4 regions of the Bacillus swezeyi genome follow, and region 4 is predicted to be linked to each of the others. Evidence: riboswitches for the same ligand, from Rfam matches in the RefSeq annotation. Region 4 holds a riboswitch; each other region holds the start of a gene.
The links. A riboswitch is a leader RNA that binds a small molecule or an ion and turns the genes downstream of it on or off. The one in region 4 is predicted to bind S-adenosylmethionine.

Region 1: it holds a riboswitch for S-adenosylmethionine, as region 4 does, so the genes downstream of both, RBH91_RS21675 (5-methyltetrahydropteroyltriglutamate--homocysteine S-methyltransferase) here and mtnW (2,3-diketo-5-methylthiopentyl-1-phosphate enolase) in region 4, are expected to answer to the same signal.
Region 2: it holds a riboswitch for S-adenosylmethionine, as region 4 does, so the genes downstream of both, RBH91_RS06470 (bifunctional homocysteine S-methyltransferase/methylenetetrahydrofolate reductase) here and mtnW (2,3-diketo-5-methylthiopentyl-1-phosphate enolase) in region 4, are expected to answer to the same signal.
Region 3: it holds a riboswitch for S-adenosylmethionine, as region 4 does, so the genes downstream of both, RBH91_RS16790 (MetQ/NlpA family ABC transporter substrate-binding protein) here and mtnW (2,3-diketo-5-methylthiopentyl-1-phosphate enolase) in region 4, are expected to answer to the same signal.

What each region holds. Positions count from the first base shown of each region.
Region 1 covers NZ_CP133085.1:4,334,106-4,338,291, forward strand. The annotation lists gene RBH91_RS21665 (DUF3298 and DUF4163 domain-containing protein) at 1-478, opposite strand, end outside; gene RBH91_RS21670 (hypothetical protein) at 830-1,381, shown strand; SAM riboswitch class I at 1,480-1,589, shown strand; gene RBH91_RS21675 (5-methyltetrahydropteroyltriglutamate--homocysteine S-methyltransferase) at 1,671-2,801, shown strand; gene RBH91_RS21680 (glycosyltransferase family 39 protein) at 2,944-4,186, shown strand, end outside.
Region 2 covers NZ_CP133085.1:1,356,675-1,360,860, reverse strand. The annotation lists gene RBH91_RS06480 (CvfB family protein) at 1-552, opposite strand, end outside; gene RBH91_RS06475 (YajQ family cyclic di-GMP-binding protein) at 710-1,201, shown strand; SAM riboswitch class I at 1,279-1,390, shown strand; gene RBH91_RS06470 (bifunctional homocysteine S-methyltransferase/methylenetetrahydrofolate reductase) at 1,467-3,296, shown strand; gene metH (methionine synthase) at 3,289-4,186, shown strand, end outside.
Region 3 covers NZ_CP133085.1:3,392,106-3,396,291, reverse strand. The annotation lists gene RBH91_RS16800 (ABC transporter permease) at 1-844, shown strand, start outside; gene RBH91_RS16795 (coiled-coil domain-containing protein) at 874-1,548, opposite strand; SAM riboswitch class I at 1,678-1,783, shown strand; gene RBH91_RS16790 (MetQ/NlpA family ABC transporter substrate-binding protein) at 1,845-2,666, shown strand; gene RBH91_RS16785 (MDR family MFS transporter) at 2,797-3,981, shown strand.
Region 4 covers NZ_CP133085.1:1,655,908-1,660,093, forward strand. The annotation lists gene RBH91_RS08205 (carbon-nitrogen family hydrolase) at 26-805, opposite strand; gene RBH91_RS08210 (pyridoxal phosphate-dependent aminotransferase) at 900-2,090, shown strand; SAM riboswitch class I at 2,140-2,239, shown strand; gene mtnW (2,3-diketo-5-methylthiopentyl-1-phosphate enolase) at 2,326-3,543, shown strand; gene mtnX (2-hydroxy-3-keto-5-methylthiopentenyl-1-phosphate phosphatase) at 3,540-4,186, shown strand, end outside.

The sequences.
Region 1 (4,186 bases), 1.8 Mb from region 4:
AGTTTCTTGTTTTTTCAACCTTTGATTTCTTGTTTAATACATCGGTCAAGTATACGCGCTTTTTCGCTTTCAGATCATAGTTGAACGAACGAACAGCTGTATTGCCGTGTGCTCCCCCGGAATATACATAATTCGCCGTCTGGATGCTCAGTTTTTTGTCGTTCAGATATTTTACCTCGAAAGACGTTTGGTACGCCGTTTGATAACCGTGCTGTTCACCGCCTTTTTTATTTTTTAAATAATCTTGATAAGACTGTTCAATATATCTTTTGAAGTCATTGTTGATCTTGTTTTGCAGAGATTTGCTGCTCAAGTTTTTGACCTGCGGATATTTCAGCTCCTTCACATTTTTATATGTATGGCTCGTCACCATCGGTTTATTGCCATTTGCCGCTTGAGCAGTCCCGCCAAACATCGTAAAAACCAAGAGCCCTGTCATCAAAATACCGGCAGCTTTCAAAAATGTCCTTTTCTTCATCATTCAGCCTCCTTAAAAGTGTCATTTTTATATTACCCATTTTCAAAATAGGTACACATTTTAGACCGATGACGAAGGGAAAAAGTTTCTATTTTAAGTTAAACATTTAAAAAATATCCAAGTATTCACTTCAAATACCAGCGCTTTCACGTGTATAAGCACTGTATTCAATTCTTTCCAGCATGTCGTATACCTTATCCAGCTTATTCATGGGGACTCCATTCATTGGGACACCTCATTTAAAATGACATGTATCCCACTCTGTCGAAAAAGAACCGAAAAAGCAATTTGTCAAAACCCAATAAATCAGTTAATCTTTTCTCAACAATTTTCAAAATGGGAGATGCTTAAATGGACCATTTCATTCAGACGTATTTTGCAAACCTGGAGTCCAAAGATAAAAATATCCAGTATGAAGCCTATCAAAACATTCTAGCCGCCGCTGAAAAAGAAGTGGACTGGGCATATGAGGTTTGGGATCAATTAATAGAAGACCTTCATCATCAAGACCATCATAAAAGATCAAGAGCAGCACAATTCCTTTCTTATTTAGCGATCAGTGATCCGGATAAAAGGATCTTGAAGGATTTTCCTGAATTATGGAAAGTGACAAAAGATGAGAAGTTTGTCACCGCAAGGCACAGTCTGCAATCGATTTGGAGGGTTGGCTTGGCCGGGACAGAACAGCGAGAGATGGTCCTGTATCATCTTGTTGAACGTTTTAACAACTGCTTGCCGGAAAAAAATCATACGTTGATTCGATTTGATATCATTCAAGGCCTCAGACATTTATACGATGCGATAAATGCTGAAGAAATCAAGCAGATCGCAATAGATTTGGTTTCTAAGGAAGAAAATGAAAAATATCAAAAAAAGTATAAAGCTGTATGGAAAGATGCTTAAACCTCTTACAGCATGGGAAAGATTTTAGCAAACCCATTGACATTTTCACAAAAAGTATTAATATTAAAATTATTATAAAAATCGCATAAAAAAGGTTTTCCTTATCAAGAGTGGTGGAGGGACTGGCCCTGTGAAACCCGGCAACCGCTGTCTATGACAGAATGGTGCTAAATCCTTAAGAGCATATTCGTGTTCTTGAAGATAAGGAGGAGATTGTATATCAAGCTCTTCCTGATAGGGAAGAGCTTTTTTATGTCCATAAAGACAAAAAAAGAAAGAGGGATCGATCATGACACAATCAACTGAGTGGTCACAGGAAACGCGAACACAAAAAAAGGGGCCGTACCGAGCTGATCAAGTAGGAAGCCTCTTAAGGTCAGAACCTGTTAAAAAGGCGCGCCTCCAAAGAGCGGCCGGTGAGATGACCGCTGAACAATTGCGTGAGATTGAGAATGAAGAGATTCAGCGCATCGTAGAAAAGCAAAAAGAGATCGGGCTGAAAGCCGTGACGGACGGGGAGTTCCGCCGGGCTTGGTGGCACTTTGATTTTCTGGAAGGCTTAGACGGTGTTGAAGGCTATGTACCTGAAAGCGGCATTCAATTCCACAATACGAAAACAAAAGCACGCGGCATAAAAGTAAATGGCAAACTTGATTTTACGAATCACCCGATGCTTGAAGATTATCAATTTCTTCATAGTATTGCAGGCACCCATACGCCGAAAATGACGATTCCAAGTCCGAATATGCTGTTTTTCAGAGGGAAGCTGGAAGAAAGTGCATACAAGGATCTCGATGAGTTCAATCATGATGTAGCGCAGGCTTACAAAAAAGCAATCCGCGCATTCTATGATGCCGGCTGCCGTTATCTGCAGCTGGATGACACGGCTTGGGCAGTATTTTTCTCAGAAAAGGGGCAAGAGCAGATCAAGGCCTTCGGCCGCAAACCTGATGAGCTGCGCCAATCCTTTGCCAACACCATCAATGAAGCACTTGACGGACGCCCCGATGATTTAACTGTAACAATGCACATTTGCCGCGGAAACTTCCGTTCGACATGGGCGGCATCAGGCGGATACGACGCCGCGGCGGAAACCATTTTCGACGGATTAAACCTTGACGGACTCTTCCTTGAATTCGATGATGAACGCTCCGGAGGCTTTGACCCGCTTCGTTTCGTGAAACGGAAAGACTTGCAAATCGTCCTCGGCCTCATCACATCTAAATTCGGGGAGCTTGAAAGTCCGGATGCAATTAAGCGGCGCATTGAAGAGGCTTCACGCTATGTTGATCTGAACCAGCTTTGTTTGAGCCCGCAGTGCGGCTTCGCCTCTACAGAAGAAGGCAACCTGCTGACTGAAGAGCAGCAGTGGGAGAAGCTGCGCCATGTGATTGAGATTGCAGAAGATGTGTGGAAATAAATTCAGATCACTTTGAGATATACCTTTCCTTAGGTATGTCTCTTTTTTTTGTCCACTTTTACAATTTAAAAATCCTTCTTGATTTGTTCATAGTTTGATCATATTTGGCTTCTATAATGCTTTTAAGTGAGGTGACCGAATAATGAAAAAGAAAAGGAAAATTGATATATTCCTAATTTTGATTCTCGTATTATCTGCAGGTTTAAATCTTTACGGCATCTGGAATAGCGACACAGACAACGCCTACTATACGGCGGCCGTGGAAAGTATGACCCAAAGCTTTCATAACTTCTTTTACGCATCTTTTGACCCGGCAGGCTTTGTAACTGTTGATAAACCGCCTGTCGCATTATGGATTCAAACACTATTCGCTCTCGTATTCGGCGTGCACGGCTGGAGCGTCGTTCTGCCCGAAGCGATCGCTGAAGTGATCTCTGTATCACTCTTGTACTTTATTGTAAAACCGACCTTTGGAAAAACGGCGGCAAGAATTGCTGCTCTCGTGATGGCATGTACACCGATTGCCGTTGCAGTCAGCCACACAAACAACGTTGACAGCATTCTCGTCCTTTGTTTGATGTTTGCAACCTGGATGTTGTTTAAAGCAGTCCGCACAGGAAAAATGTTGTGGCTCATCGCATCCTTCTTTATGGTCGGCGTCGGCTTTAACGTGAAAATGCTGCAGGCTTATATGGTGTTACCGGCATTCCTGCTATTTTATCTGATTGCAGCTAAGACGACCATTCGCAAAAAAATTGTATCTCTTATAACATCAGTCATTGTCCTGGCAGGTGTTTCCGTTTCCTGGGCAGTCATCGTCGACAGCCAGCCGGAGAGTTCGCGGCCTTATATCGGAAGCAGCCAAACCAACTCTGTACTTGAGCTCGCTTTTGGCTACAACGGAATCCAGCGTCTCACAGGACAAAATGGCGGAGGCGGGGGAGCCGCTTCTTCTGATCAAGATCAAAAGAACCAGCAGCAGGAAATGCCGCAGCAGCAAAACGGCAGTTCCGATAACAGTTCAGACTCATCAAATGAACAAATGACTCCGCCAAGCGGAGGCGAGATGCCTGCTGGCGGACCGGACGGCCAACAAGGGGATGTTCAAAGCGGCGGAGGCGGCCCCGGAGGCGGCGGAAATGGAGCAGGCTCTTTCGGCACAGGTACACCGGGACCGCTGAGATTGTTCCAATCTGAGCTTTCAGGTCAGGCAAGCTGGCTGATCCCGTTTGTATTATTCGGTATTATCGGTTTACTGATTACAGGCCTTCGCGGTCAAAGAAAATTTAATGACACAACGAATGAAACGATTTACTGGACGATGTGGCTTGTGCCGGTCGCTGCATTCTTCAGCGTCGCGGGATTCTTCCACCATTACTATCTGA
Region 2 (4,186 bases), 300 kb from region 4:
TTTTCTTTCCGATGAATGGATAAACCCCCTGATGCCGCCGTCGGAAATCATAAAAGATCCCGAAGCGATGAGACGGTATACAGTTCCTGAAAGCTCTTTATTCATGAAATCAGGCGAAGCATCGTGAAAAAGCTCGCTGATCTTATCCTCCGGAGCCGGCTTGGCAAACATCCGTCCATGGCTCGTGATTTTCAGCATGCAGTACAGCCTGTCCCCTTTTTTAGGCCAGACTGATTCATAAGGCGGTAGATGCTCGATGGCGACAAGCGCATCCTTTGTGAGCCCGACATCGACGAACACCCCCATGCCGCTGACGGCATCCACGACTTCTACCCAATCGTAGTGATCAGCGCTGATGATCGGTTTTCTCATCGTAGCCGCCAAGCGCCCCTCATGATCGACATACACAAAGACGTCGACTTCTTCCAGACCATCTATATCCTCAATGATCTCGCTGTGATGGAGGAGAATCGATTCATCTCCGTCCGTCAAAAAGTACCCGTAGTCGGCTTTGTGATCTATTTGCAAAGTTAATTGCTGTCCCGGTCTCATATTGATTCTTCCTTTCTTCATGCACCTGTCCTATTGATGTATTCCTCCAATGTTCAAATTATTGCCAGATAACGGCCAGGCAAAACCGTACCATATTGGAAGTTTCACCTTATTCTACTATAATTGACTCATAAGTAAAATGGATGGAGGTTTTCACATGGCAAAAGAAAGCTCATTTGACATCGTGTCAAAGGTTGAGATGCCTGAAGTTCAAAACGCAATTCAAACCGCTCTTAAAGAAATCGGCACACGCTATGATTTCAAAGGATCAAAAAGCAACATCACACTTGACGGTGACGAGCTTGTGCTTGTCTCAGACGACGAATTTAAAATGAACCAGCTCAAAGACGTCCTTGTCGGCAAACTGATCAAGCGCAATGTCCCGACAAAAAACATCGAATACGCCAAACTGGAAAACGCTTCCGGCGGCACCGTCAGACAGCGCGGCAAATTGGTGCAGGGCATCGATAAAGAAAACGCAAAGAAAATCAACAATTTGATCAAAAAATCGGGGCTTAAGGTCAAATCCCAAGTGCAGGATGATCAAATCCGTGTAACCGGAAAAAATAAAGACGAGCTCCAGCAAATCATCGGCCTTGTCAGAGAAGCCGACCTTCCGATTGACGTCCAATTTATAAATTTTCGATAAATTCTTAATTTACTGTTGATTATTCCCCCGATTTTCGGTAAATTGAGTAAAAGTAAACAATACAAATTGAATAGCTGTTCTTATCAAGAGAGGCAGAGGGACTGGCCCTATGAAGCCTCAGCAACCGGTGAATGAATATTCATGACCAAGGTGCTAAATCCAGCAAGCAGACTGCTTGGAAGATAAGAAGACGGACATTTGTCGCTTAAAAGTCTTCTTCTTCAGAAGACTTTTTTATTTATCAAAATTTTCAAGGGGGAAAACAATGGGTTTATTTGAAGATATAAAAAGCAAAATTTTAATCGCTGACGGCGCCATGGGTACGCTGCTCTATTCTTACGGAATCGACCGCTGTTTTGAAGAATTGAATATCTCAAAGCCCGATGAGGTGAAACGCATCCATGAAGCGTACGTGCAGGCAGGCGCCGACATCATCCAAACGAACACGTATGGTGCAAACTTCATTAAGCTGTCCAGATACGGACTTGAAGACGAAACGAAACAAATCAATGAAAAAGCCGTCCGCATCGCCCGTTCTGCCGCGGGCTCCGCTCATGTTCTCGGAACGCTCGGCGGCATCCGGACGTTTAATAAAAACGCGTATTCACTCGAAGACATTAAAAGAAGCTTTCGCGAACAGCTTTATCTTCTACTAAATGAACAGCCAGACGGTCTTCTTCTTGAAACCTATTATGATCTTGAAGAAGCGCGCGAAGTATTGAAGATTGCCAGAAAAGAAACGGAACTCCCGATCGTTCTGAACGTTTCGATGCATGAAGAGGGCGTTCTTCAAGACGGAACCTCGCTCAGCGAGGGCCTGAAGCTTTTGGCAGACCTCGGAGCAGATGTGGTCGGCATCAACTGCCGCCTCGGCCCATATCACATGATCAATGCGCTTGAGGAAGTGCCGCTTTTAGAAGACGCCTACCTTTCCGTCTATCCAAACAGCAGCCTCCCATCCCTAGTCGAAGGGCGCCTCGTCTATGAAACAGATGATCAATATTTCAGAGACAGTGCGATGGAATTTCGCAATCAAGGCGCGCGCATCATCGGGGGCTGCTGCGGAACGACGCCGAACCACATCAGAGCGATGGCTGAAGCGGTCAAAGGACTTCCGCCGGTCACCGAAAAACATGTGAAAACGAGAAAGAAAGCAGCGGCCGCCGTCCGACATGAAAGAACAGAGCCTGCTTTAGACGAGCTGGCAAAAGAAAAACGGTCCATCATCGTCGAATTGGACCCTCCTAAACAATTAAACTTTGAAAAGTTTTTACGCTCCGCCCAAGAATTGAAGTCAGCCGGCATCGATGCCCTGACTTTGGCGGACAATTCTCTCGCCACCCCGAGAATCAGCAATGTTGCCTGTGGCTCGCTTTTAAAACAGCAGCTTGATATGAGATCGCTCGTGCATATTACATGCAGGGACCGCAACCTGATCGGCCTTCAGTCTCATTTAATGGGTCTTGATACGCTCGGACTGTCAGATGTACTGGCGATTACCGGAGATCCGTCGAAGATCGGCGATTTCCCGGGAGCCACCTCCGTCTATGACTTGACATCATTCGATTTGATCAGCCTGATTAAACAGTTTAATGAAGGATTGTCCTATTCGGGAAAACCGCTCGGCAAGAAAACGAACTTTTCTGTGGCGGCCGCCTTCAATCCGAACGTCAGACATATTGACAAAGCGGTCAAACGGATCGAGAAGAAAATCGACTGCGGGGCTGACTATTTTATTTCCCAGCCTGTCTACTCAGAGGAGCAGCTCATCAAGATTCATGAAGAAACAAAGCATCTCAAAACCCCGATCTATATCGGCGTTATGCCTTTGACAAGCAGCCGAAATGCGGAGTTTATCCATAATGAAATTCCCGGCATCAAGCTGTCAGACGCGATCCGCGAAAAAATGGCGCTTGCGGGAAATGATAAGCAAAAACAGGCTGAGGAAGGGCTTGCGATCGCGCGCTCTCTGCTTGATACAGCATGCGATTTGTTTAACGGCATTTATTTGATCACACCGTTTTTACGATCTGATTTAACCGCAGAACTGACGGCTTATATTCACAAGAAAGAAAAGGAGACGACAAATGCCTAACATCAATGACCAGCTGAAGAAAAAAATCCTCGTCCTTGACGGGGCGATGGGAACGATGATTCAAAACGCCAATCTGTCCGCCGCAGACTTCGGAGGCGAGGCCTATGAAGGATGTAATGAACACTTGAGCATAACGGCGCCCCACATCATCCAGGGAATCCATGAAGCGTATCTCGCCGCTAAAGCCGATATCATTGAGACCAATACATTCGGAGCGACCCGGCTTGTTTTGGATGAGTATGATCTCGGACATCTCGCCTATGAGGTAAACCTCGCCTCTGTCAGGCTCGCAAAAGCCGCCGCTGAAAAATATTCGACACCTGAATGGCCAAGGTTCGTCGCAGGCGCAATGGGTCCGACGACGAAAACCCTGTCCGTCACAGGCGGTACGACATTTGACGAGCTGATCGCCAATTACGAGGAACAGGCGAGAGCGCTGATTACGGGCGGAGCGGACCTTTTGCTGCTTGAAACGAGCCAGGATATGCTGAATGTAAAAGCCGGTTTTATCGGCATCCGGCAAGCCTTTGAAAAGACCGGCACCCCCCTTCCCCTTATGGTGTCGGGAACGATAGAACCTATGGGCACGACGCTTGCCGGTCAGGATATCGAATCCTTTTACATCTCCCTTGAACATATGAAGCCGATCAGCGTCGGCTTAAATTGCGCGACAGGCCCTGAATTTATGACGGATCACATCAGGACCCTTTCTTCGCTTGCCCAGACGGCCGTGAGCTGTTATCCAAATGCCGGACTTCCTGATGAAGAAGGACAATATCACGAATCTCCACAGTCATTGGCGAAAAAAATCAAGGCTTTTGCTGAAGAAGGCTGGCTGAACATTGTCGGGGGCTGCTGCGGAACGACGCCCGTCCATATTAAAGCATTAG
Region 3 (4,186 bases), 1.7 Mb from region 4:
GGAATATGAAAAGCAGCTCAGCAGTAATGCGGAAGATGTAAAAGAGCCAAAAGGCTATACAAAGGATATTCTCGGCAAAACGATTGAATTAAAGGTCTCAAGAATTGATCAGAAAACAGGAGAAAAAGGCAAAGAAAAAACGTACGATTTTAAAGTTGTCGGAGTGACAAAAAAGCCTTCATATGATTGGGCAACCGATGCGCATGTGTATGTCAGCGATGAAATGGCAAAACAATTCACCGGTTTTTTGAAGACGGACAAAGATGATGGTGCCATTCAAAAAACGTTGTCTGTTTTTGCGGACAGCTTTGAGCATGTTGGACAGCTGACAAGCGATTTGGAAGACAAAGGGTTTTACGTTGATTCAGTGACAAAAAAGCTTGATAGTATCAATGTGTTTTTCATGGCTTTTAAAATCGGCCTGATTTTCGTCGGCGTCATTGCCGTACTCATTTCCGCGATCGGAATTTTCAACACGATGACGATGGCCGTCAAAGAGCGCACGCAGGAGATCGGTATTATGAAAGCGATCGGTGCGAGCCCGAATGTGATTCGGAAAATGTTTTTGATGGAGAGCGCCTATATCGGCATCATCGGATCTGTTTTCGGCGTGGTTATTTCTTACGGCGTCAGCTTTCTAGTGAACAAAATTGTTCCGCCGATTCTGGCGTCCATGACTCAAGGCGGAGGGGAAGAGTTCAACATTACATTCTCTTATATTCCGTTGAGCCTTGTCATCATCGCAACCGCCATCAGCGCGGGCGTCGCGATGCTTTCCGGCCTCAATCCGGCCGTCAAAGCGACAAAAACGAACGTGCTGACGGCATTAAGAAGAGAATTATAAGGTGAAAAGCCGGCGCTATGCCGGCTTTTTTATCGTTTAGGCGGACTGTATCCAGCTGCCCTGGCTTCTTTTTCTGAGCAGAACCATTGGACGACGTTTTTCGTGCGGTTGTAGTATGTACTTCCCGGTGTATGATAGATGTGGTTGACGCTTCCCTTAATTTTGCACTCTTGATTGCTTTGAGCGGTGTTTTCCGAAGATTCGCCGCTGTTGTTTGACGGGGCTGTAGCAGAAGCGCTCTTCTCTTTTGACGCCGCTTTTGCATTCCCGCTTTTCACTTCTGCTTTTTCCAGTTTTTCAGTCAGGGATGTTTTGTCTTTCGTCAGCTCGTCTTTTTCTTTGTTGAGTTTTTCGTTTTCTTTTTTCAGCGTTTCATTCTCTGTTTGGGTGGCTGTTAGTTTTTCTTTTGCTTGTTTGAGCTGCTGTTTTAATGCTTTTTGTTCTTTTTGTAAATTTGACTTTTCAGAGGTTAATTCTTTCACTTGTGCTGTCAGATTTTCCGGTTTTTTCGTATCGGCATATGTCTCTTGATCGTTAAATGGTGCTGTGATGATGAGAAGGAGGAGCCCGCCGATAAAACAAGGATAGAAGATTTTTCTGGAAAACCTTTTATCTTTTGAAAAGAGCTTTCGTATAAAATGAAATGCAAAATAGCCGATCGAAAAAATAAGAGATAAAAACCCGATCATCATTAAGAATGCCATTATTCCTCTCCTTTCTGTTTTGATATTCATATTTTAACTCATTATGAAAAAAATGTTTACAATGAAAAACTTCTTGCAAATCTAAATATTCAAACGTAAAATGGAGAAATCATTTAAAAATTAATATTGAGCTTATGAAGAGAGATGGAGGGACTGGCCCTGTGAAATCTCAGCAACCTGCATATGCAAGGTGCTAAATCCAGCAGAATGTCAGATGCATTCTGAAAGATAAGTTGAAGAACAACTCTTTCAGATTAGCTGAAAGAGTTTTTTTTATGATGGAGGAGGAGAATAACATGAAGAAATATGTAAAATGGGCGTCTGCACTTGTATTAACGAGCATCATCACACTCCTTGCCGCATGCGGAAACGGCGCGGAAAGCGGAGGCAAGACGATCAGGATCGGCGCAACCGCAGGTCCGTATTATGATATGGTCACAAAGGCGATTCAGCCTGAACTTGAGAAAAAGGGCTATAAAGTAGAGACCATTGAATTTACCGATTATGTTCAGCCGAATACAGCATTAAGCGAGGGCGAACTTGACGCCAATCTGTTTCAGCATGAAGTCTTTATGAAGGCATACAATCGGGAAAATCATAAAAACCTCACCGGCCTGATGACAGTGCCGACGGCGCCGATGGGGCTTTATTCAGAAAAATATCAGGATTTGAAAGATGTTGAGGCCGGTGCGGAAGTGGCCATTCCGAATGATCCGGCTAACGCCGCCAGGGCATTTTTAACATTAAAGGATCAGGGGCTGATTAAGCTTAAAAATAATATCGATACATTAAAGGCCTCGGTTCACGATATTGCGGAAAATCCAAAAAAATTGACATTTAAACAGCTTGAATCTGCGAACCTGCCGCGGGCTGTGGAAGATCTGGATATCGCCGCTGTGCCCGGAAATTTCGCCCTGTCGGCCAATATGAAGCTGCAGGATGCACTGGCGCTTGAAAATATGCCTGACCGCTACCGCAATCAAGTCGTTGTGGATGGAAAAAACAAAGATAAGCAGTTTGCCGAAGATTTAAAAGAAGTGATCAAATCCAAGGCTTTTGAAGAAACCATTGATCAAGCATTTGCGGGTTTTGGAAAGCCGAAATGGATGACGGAATAGCAAAGTGCAAAAAATCTCCTTTAGCAAAAAGGGGATTTTTTGCGGCCGAAAATCAAAACCTGTCAATTGAAAAATCCGCCCGAAACGAATAGAATCTAGGAGGAACTAAAATCAGAAAGAAGGAAACACAATGCCGCGAACGTTATGGCTTTTGGTCATCGGGATGTTTATCAATGTAACAGGAGCTTCTTTTTTGTGGCCGCTGAATACCATCTATATCCATCAGCATTTGGGCAAGTCATTAACGGCTGCCGGATTCGTGTTAATGCTGAACTCAGGTGCAAATGTCATCGGCAACTTGTGCGGTGGATTTCTATTTGATAAGATCGGCGGTTTTAAAACGGTTCTTTTAGGAATCGTCATGACGTTTGCATGCCTGTCAGGGCTTGTCTTTTTTCACGACTGGACCGCTTACATTCTTTTGTTGACAGCAGCCGGCTTTGGCTCCGGCATTGTTTTTCCGGCCTGTTATGCAATGGCCGGTTCGGTTTGGCCTAAGGGCGGAAGAAAAGCATTTAATGCAGTGTATGTGGCGCAAAATGCGGGGGTTGCAGTTGGTTCGGCGCTCGGAGGACTTGTCGCTTCCTTTTCCTTCACTTATGTATTTCTTGCGAATGCGATGCTTTACGCGGTGTTTTTCTTGATTGCATTTTTCGGATTTAAACATATTCGGACGGAAAAGACCGTTCAGTCATCCGTTTTGGATCACGCCGATTCGGTTAGCGTGAAGCCGAGGTTTCACGCCCTCATGATCATATGTACGGGGTATCTTCTGGGCTGGATCGCTTATTCTCAATGGTCTTCCACCATCGCTTCACATACTCAGGAGCTTGGTGTATCTCTTGGCCAGTACAGCCTGTTATGGACTGTGAACGGCGCGCTTATCGTCTTTGGGCAGCCGCTTATCGGCTTCTTTGTCAAACGATTTGCCGAATCGCTGTTAAAACAGATCGTGATCGGCTTTGTTATTTTTATGTTCGCCTACGGTATTCTGTTTGCGGCAGAACAATTTCAGGCATTCCTTGCTGCGATGATCGTGCTGACGATCGGTGAAATGCTTGTATGGCCGGCTGTCCCTACAATAGCAAACCGTCTCGCTCCACAGGGAAAAGAAGGTTTTTATCAAGGGATTGTCAACAGTATGGCCACCGGAGGAAGAATGGTCGGGCCTCTTTTTGGCGGGATGCTTGTTGATTTTTTCAGCATGCAGGCTTTGCTGGCGGTACTGATCGTTTTATTGATGATCGGTATCGGGACGGCATTTTTATACAGCAGGAAAGAGAAGCAGCTCCCCATCCAGCAGCACCAAGACTGACATAGAAAAAATAGGTAATTGTAATTACGTAAAAATGAATCAAATGAATCAAGATTATTACCTAAATCTTCACATATAATGGAAGAAACAAGCTTTTTTTCTTCTCAGACAGAACACATTTTCTGTATGGTAGTATCGAATATCATCGCAAGGGGTCTAGGGGGGCTGCTCGATGGCCTGAAGTCGCTTGACTAAACTAAGGGCT
Region 4 (4,186 bases):
ATCACGGTTTTCTTGTCAATACTTTTTAATATAAATCTTTGCGGATGTCCTCAAAAACCGGAATTTGTCCTCTCGCTTGATCAATGTCATTCAGATCAATCTCAGCTTTGACAACCGTTTCTTCATGTCCGGCTTCTGCGAGTACATGCCCGAGCGGATCTATGATCATGCTGTGGCCGGCAAATTCGTTTGCAGGGTCTTTTCCTGAACAGTTGCAAGCTGCGACAAAGCATTGATTTTCAATGGCTCTGGCTATTAAAAGGCTTCGCCAATGATCGAGCCTCGGCCGGGGCCATTCCGCCGATACGAAGATGATGCCCGCTCCTTTTGAAGTGTGCTTCCTGATCCATTCCGGAAAACGGATGTCATAGCAGATAAATCCCGCAGCTCGTGCACCTTCAATCTCAAAACTGCCGTCAGCCGAACCGGAAGATAAATAGAGATGCTCATCCATCAGCTGAAAAAGGTGTGCTTTGCTGTATTCTTTGATCAGGTTTCCGTTTTTGTCTGCGATGTACATGGTGTTGTATACACCATTCTTTTTTTTAACGGCGACTGAACCGCACACAATATGGACATTGTTCGCTTTCGCCGTTTTCTGAAGCCATGTCTTGGTTTGTTTTCCGTCTTCGTCGCCGATTGTATCAAGGTTTTTTAAATCATAACCCGTCGTCCAAAGTTCGGGGAGAACAAGGATATCCGCATGGCTGCTTTCCGCTTCAATCAGCCGTTCTGCTTTTTTGAAGTTTTCTGAAGGGTTGCCGTAAGATATATTGAATTGCAGGCAGGAAATCGTCCGTTTCACTCTGGGTCACCTCATTTTTTACTTTACATTTTACCTTTAACAATATATGATGATGGACTATCATTTCAAGAATTTTTCAAAGCGGGTGAAAAAAATGAAATTTGAGCTTTCAAATGTGCTAAAAGAGCTGCCGGAGCAATTTTTTGCTTCCTTGGTCAAAAAGGTGAATGCAAAAATCGCAGCCGGCCATGATGTGATCAACCTCGGTCAGGGAAATCCCGATCAGCCGACACCGGACCATATTGTCGAAGCGATGGCAGAAGCCGTGCGCAACCCCGAAAATCATCAATATTCCGCTTTTCGCGGGAGCCGTTCGCTGAAAGAGGCGGCAGCCGAATTTTATAAAAGAGAGTATGGCGTTTCTGTCGATCCTGAACGGGAAGTCGCCGTATTGTTTGGAGGAAAAGCGGGTCTCGTAGAGCTGCCGCAATGTCTGTTAAACCCGGGTGATGCCGTGCTTGTTCCTGACCCGGGATATCCCGATTATTGGTCAGGTGTTGAGCTGGCAAAAGCCGTCATGGAAACGATGCCGCTCACAAAGGACAATCACTTTCTGCCCGACTTCAGCGTGATTCCGGCAGATGTAAAAGAAAAAGCGAAGCTGATGTACTTGAACTATCCGAACAACCCGACGGGAGCCCAGGCTACATCTGCTTTTTTTGCAGAAACCGTCCAATTCGCCAAAGACAACGGCATTTGCATCGTACATGATTTTGCCTACGGGGCGATCGGCTATGACGGCCAAAAGCCGGTCAGCTTTCTTGAAACAGAAGGCGCAAAGGAAGTCGGAATCGAAATTTATACACTTTCTAAAACGTACAATATGGCGGGGTGGAGAGTCGGCTTTGCTGTGGGCAATGCCTCTGTGATCGAAGCGTTGAATCTTTACCAGGATCATATGTATGTCAGCCTTTTTAAAGCGGTGCAGGACGCCGCAGCGGCCGCTCTGCTTTCAGATCAAAGCTGCGTAAAAGAGCAAAATGAGCGGTATGAAAAAAGGCGGGACGTCTGGATCAAGGCTGTACGCGATATCGGTTGGGACGCCGCTGCCCCGGAAGGCTCTTTTTTCGCATGGATGCCTGCCCCGGAAGGCTATACATCAGAGGAATTTTCAGATTTGCTTCTGGAAAAAGCCAATGTCGTTACAGCGCCGGGGATTGGATTCGGCCAATATGGCGAAGGCTATGTGCGAGTCGGCCTGCTCACCAGTGAAGAGCGCTTGCAGGAAGCGGCGAACCGGATCGGCAGGCTGAATATTTTTAAGAAGACCGGAGTCTGTCATTGACAACGGGGGAAAACGATGGGATAATTCAAAATAATTTATAAAATCAATATTCTTATCAAGAGCAGGCAGAGGGACGAGCCCGATGAAGCCCGGCAACCGACTTTTAAAGCACGGTGCTAAATCTTGCAGCTGGCGCTGAGAGATAAGGATTCGAATCGCAGAAACGAAACCTCTTTTTAGCACAGATGCAAAAAGAGGTTTTTTTATATGCATGCAAACAGGAAGGAGCTTAAGAATGAGTGAACTTAAGGCAACATATGTCCTGACAGATCCCGGAGCTCATCCAGAAAAGCGGGCTGAACAGATTGCACTCGGCCTGACGGTGGGGTCTTGGACGGATTTGCCGCAGCTGAAGCAGGAGCAATTAAAAAAGCATAAAGGACGCGTCGTCCGGGTTGAAGAAACAGAAGGCGATTTGGGAGAAAAACAGGCAGTGGTCACCATTGCCTATCCAGAAGCCAATTTCACCAGCGATATTCCGGCCGTCTTGACGACCGTTTTTGGAAAGCTGTCACTTGACGGAAAAGTCAAATTGGCAGATTTGGCATTTTCCAAAACGTTTAAACAATCACTGCCAGGTCCGGCATACGGGGTGTACGGCATTCGCAAAAAAATCGGCGAATTTGAAAGGCCGCTATTGATGAGCATTTTCAAAGGCGTTATCGGCCGCAGTATGGAAGATTTGAAGGAACAGCTGAGACAGCAGGCGCTCGGCGGGGTGGACTTGATCAAGGATGACGAAATCTTGTTTGAAACCGGCAGTGCCCCTTTCGAAAAACGAATCATCGAAGGCAAAAAAGTGCTTCAGAACACCTATGAAGAAACCGGCCATAGAACGCTTTACGCCGTTAATTTGACGGGAAGGACGCTGGAGCTGAAAGGCAAAGCGAAAAAGGCCGCTGAGCTAGGTGCCGATGTTTTGCTGTTTAATGTATTTGCCTACGGGCTGGATGTCCTCCAAAGCCTTGCAGAAGACGACGAAATACCGCTGCCGATTATGGCTCATCCGGCCGTCAGCGGTGCACTTACTTCTTCACCGTATTACGGTTTTTCCCATTCACTTTTGCTGGGCAAGCTGAATCGTTATCTAGGGGCTGATTTCAGCCTGTTTCCTTCTCCGTATGGAAGCGTCGCCCTCGCGAAGCGGGAAACGCTCGCCATTCATGATGAATGCACGAAAGAGGATGTCTTTAAACCGTCTTTCGCCGTACCGTCGGCGGGCATTCATCCCGGCATGGTCCCGCTCTTGATGAAAGACTTTGGCATTGACCATATCATTAATGCGGGCGGCGGCATTCACGGCCATCCAAACGGAGCCGCAGGCGGAGGAAGGGCGTTTAGAGCGATCATCGAAGCCGTTCTTGAAGCCGAGCCTGTCGAAGAAAAAGCAAAACGCTCCCCTGATTTAAGACTCGCCCTTGAAAAATGGGGGAAGGCCGAGGTTTCTGTATGAGAAAGCCGCTGATCATCTGCGATTTTGACGGGACGATTACAACAAATGACAACATCATCAGCATCATGAAAAAGTTTGCTCCGAAAGAGTGGCTCGCTTTAAAAGACGGCGTTCTCTCCAAGGAACTGCCGATCAAGGAAGGAGTCGGGGGCATGTTTGGGCTTTTGCCGAGCAGTCTCAAGGATGAGATGACGGCATATGTACTCGAGCAAGCGAAGATCCGTGATGGGTTTAAAGAATTTGTTTCCTTCCTGGATGATCACGGGCTCCCATTTTACGTCATCAGCGGGGGTATGGATTTTTTTGTTTACCCTTTGCTGGAAGGGATTGTGGAAAAAAATCGCATCTATTGCAATCAGGCTGATTTTCAAGGTGACAGCATCTTGATCAAATGGCCGCATCTGTGCGATGACAAATGCGAAAATGAATGCGGCTGCTGCAAGCCTTCGATCATCCGCAAGCTTCAGGGAGAGGGAGACTTCCTCGTGATGATCGGGGATTCTGTTACAGATGTTGAAGCAGCCAAATGTTCTGATTTGTGCATAGCCCGTGATTATTTGCTGAAGGAATGTGAAGATCTGCATTTGCATCATGTTGCGTTTGAGGATTTTTACGATGTGAAACGTACACTTGAAGAGACCTT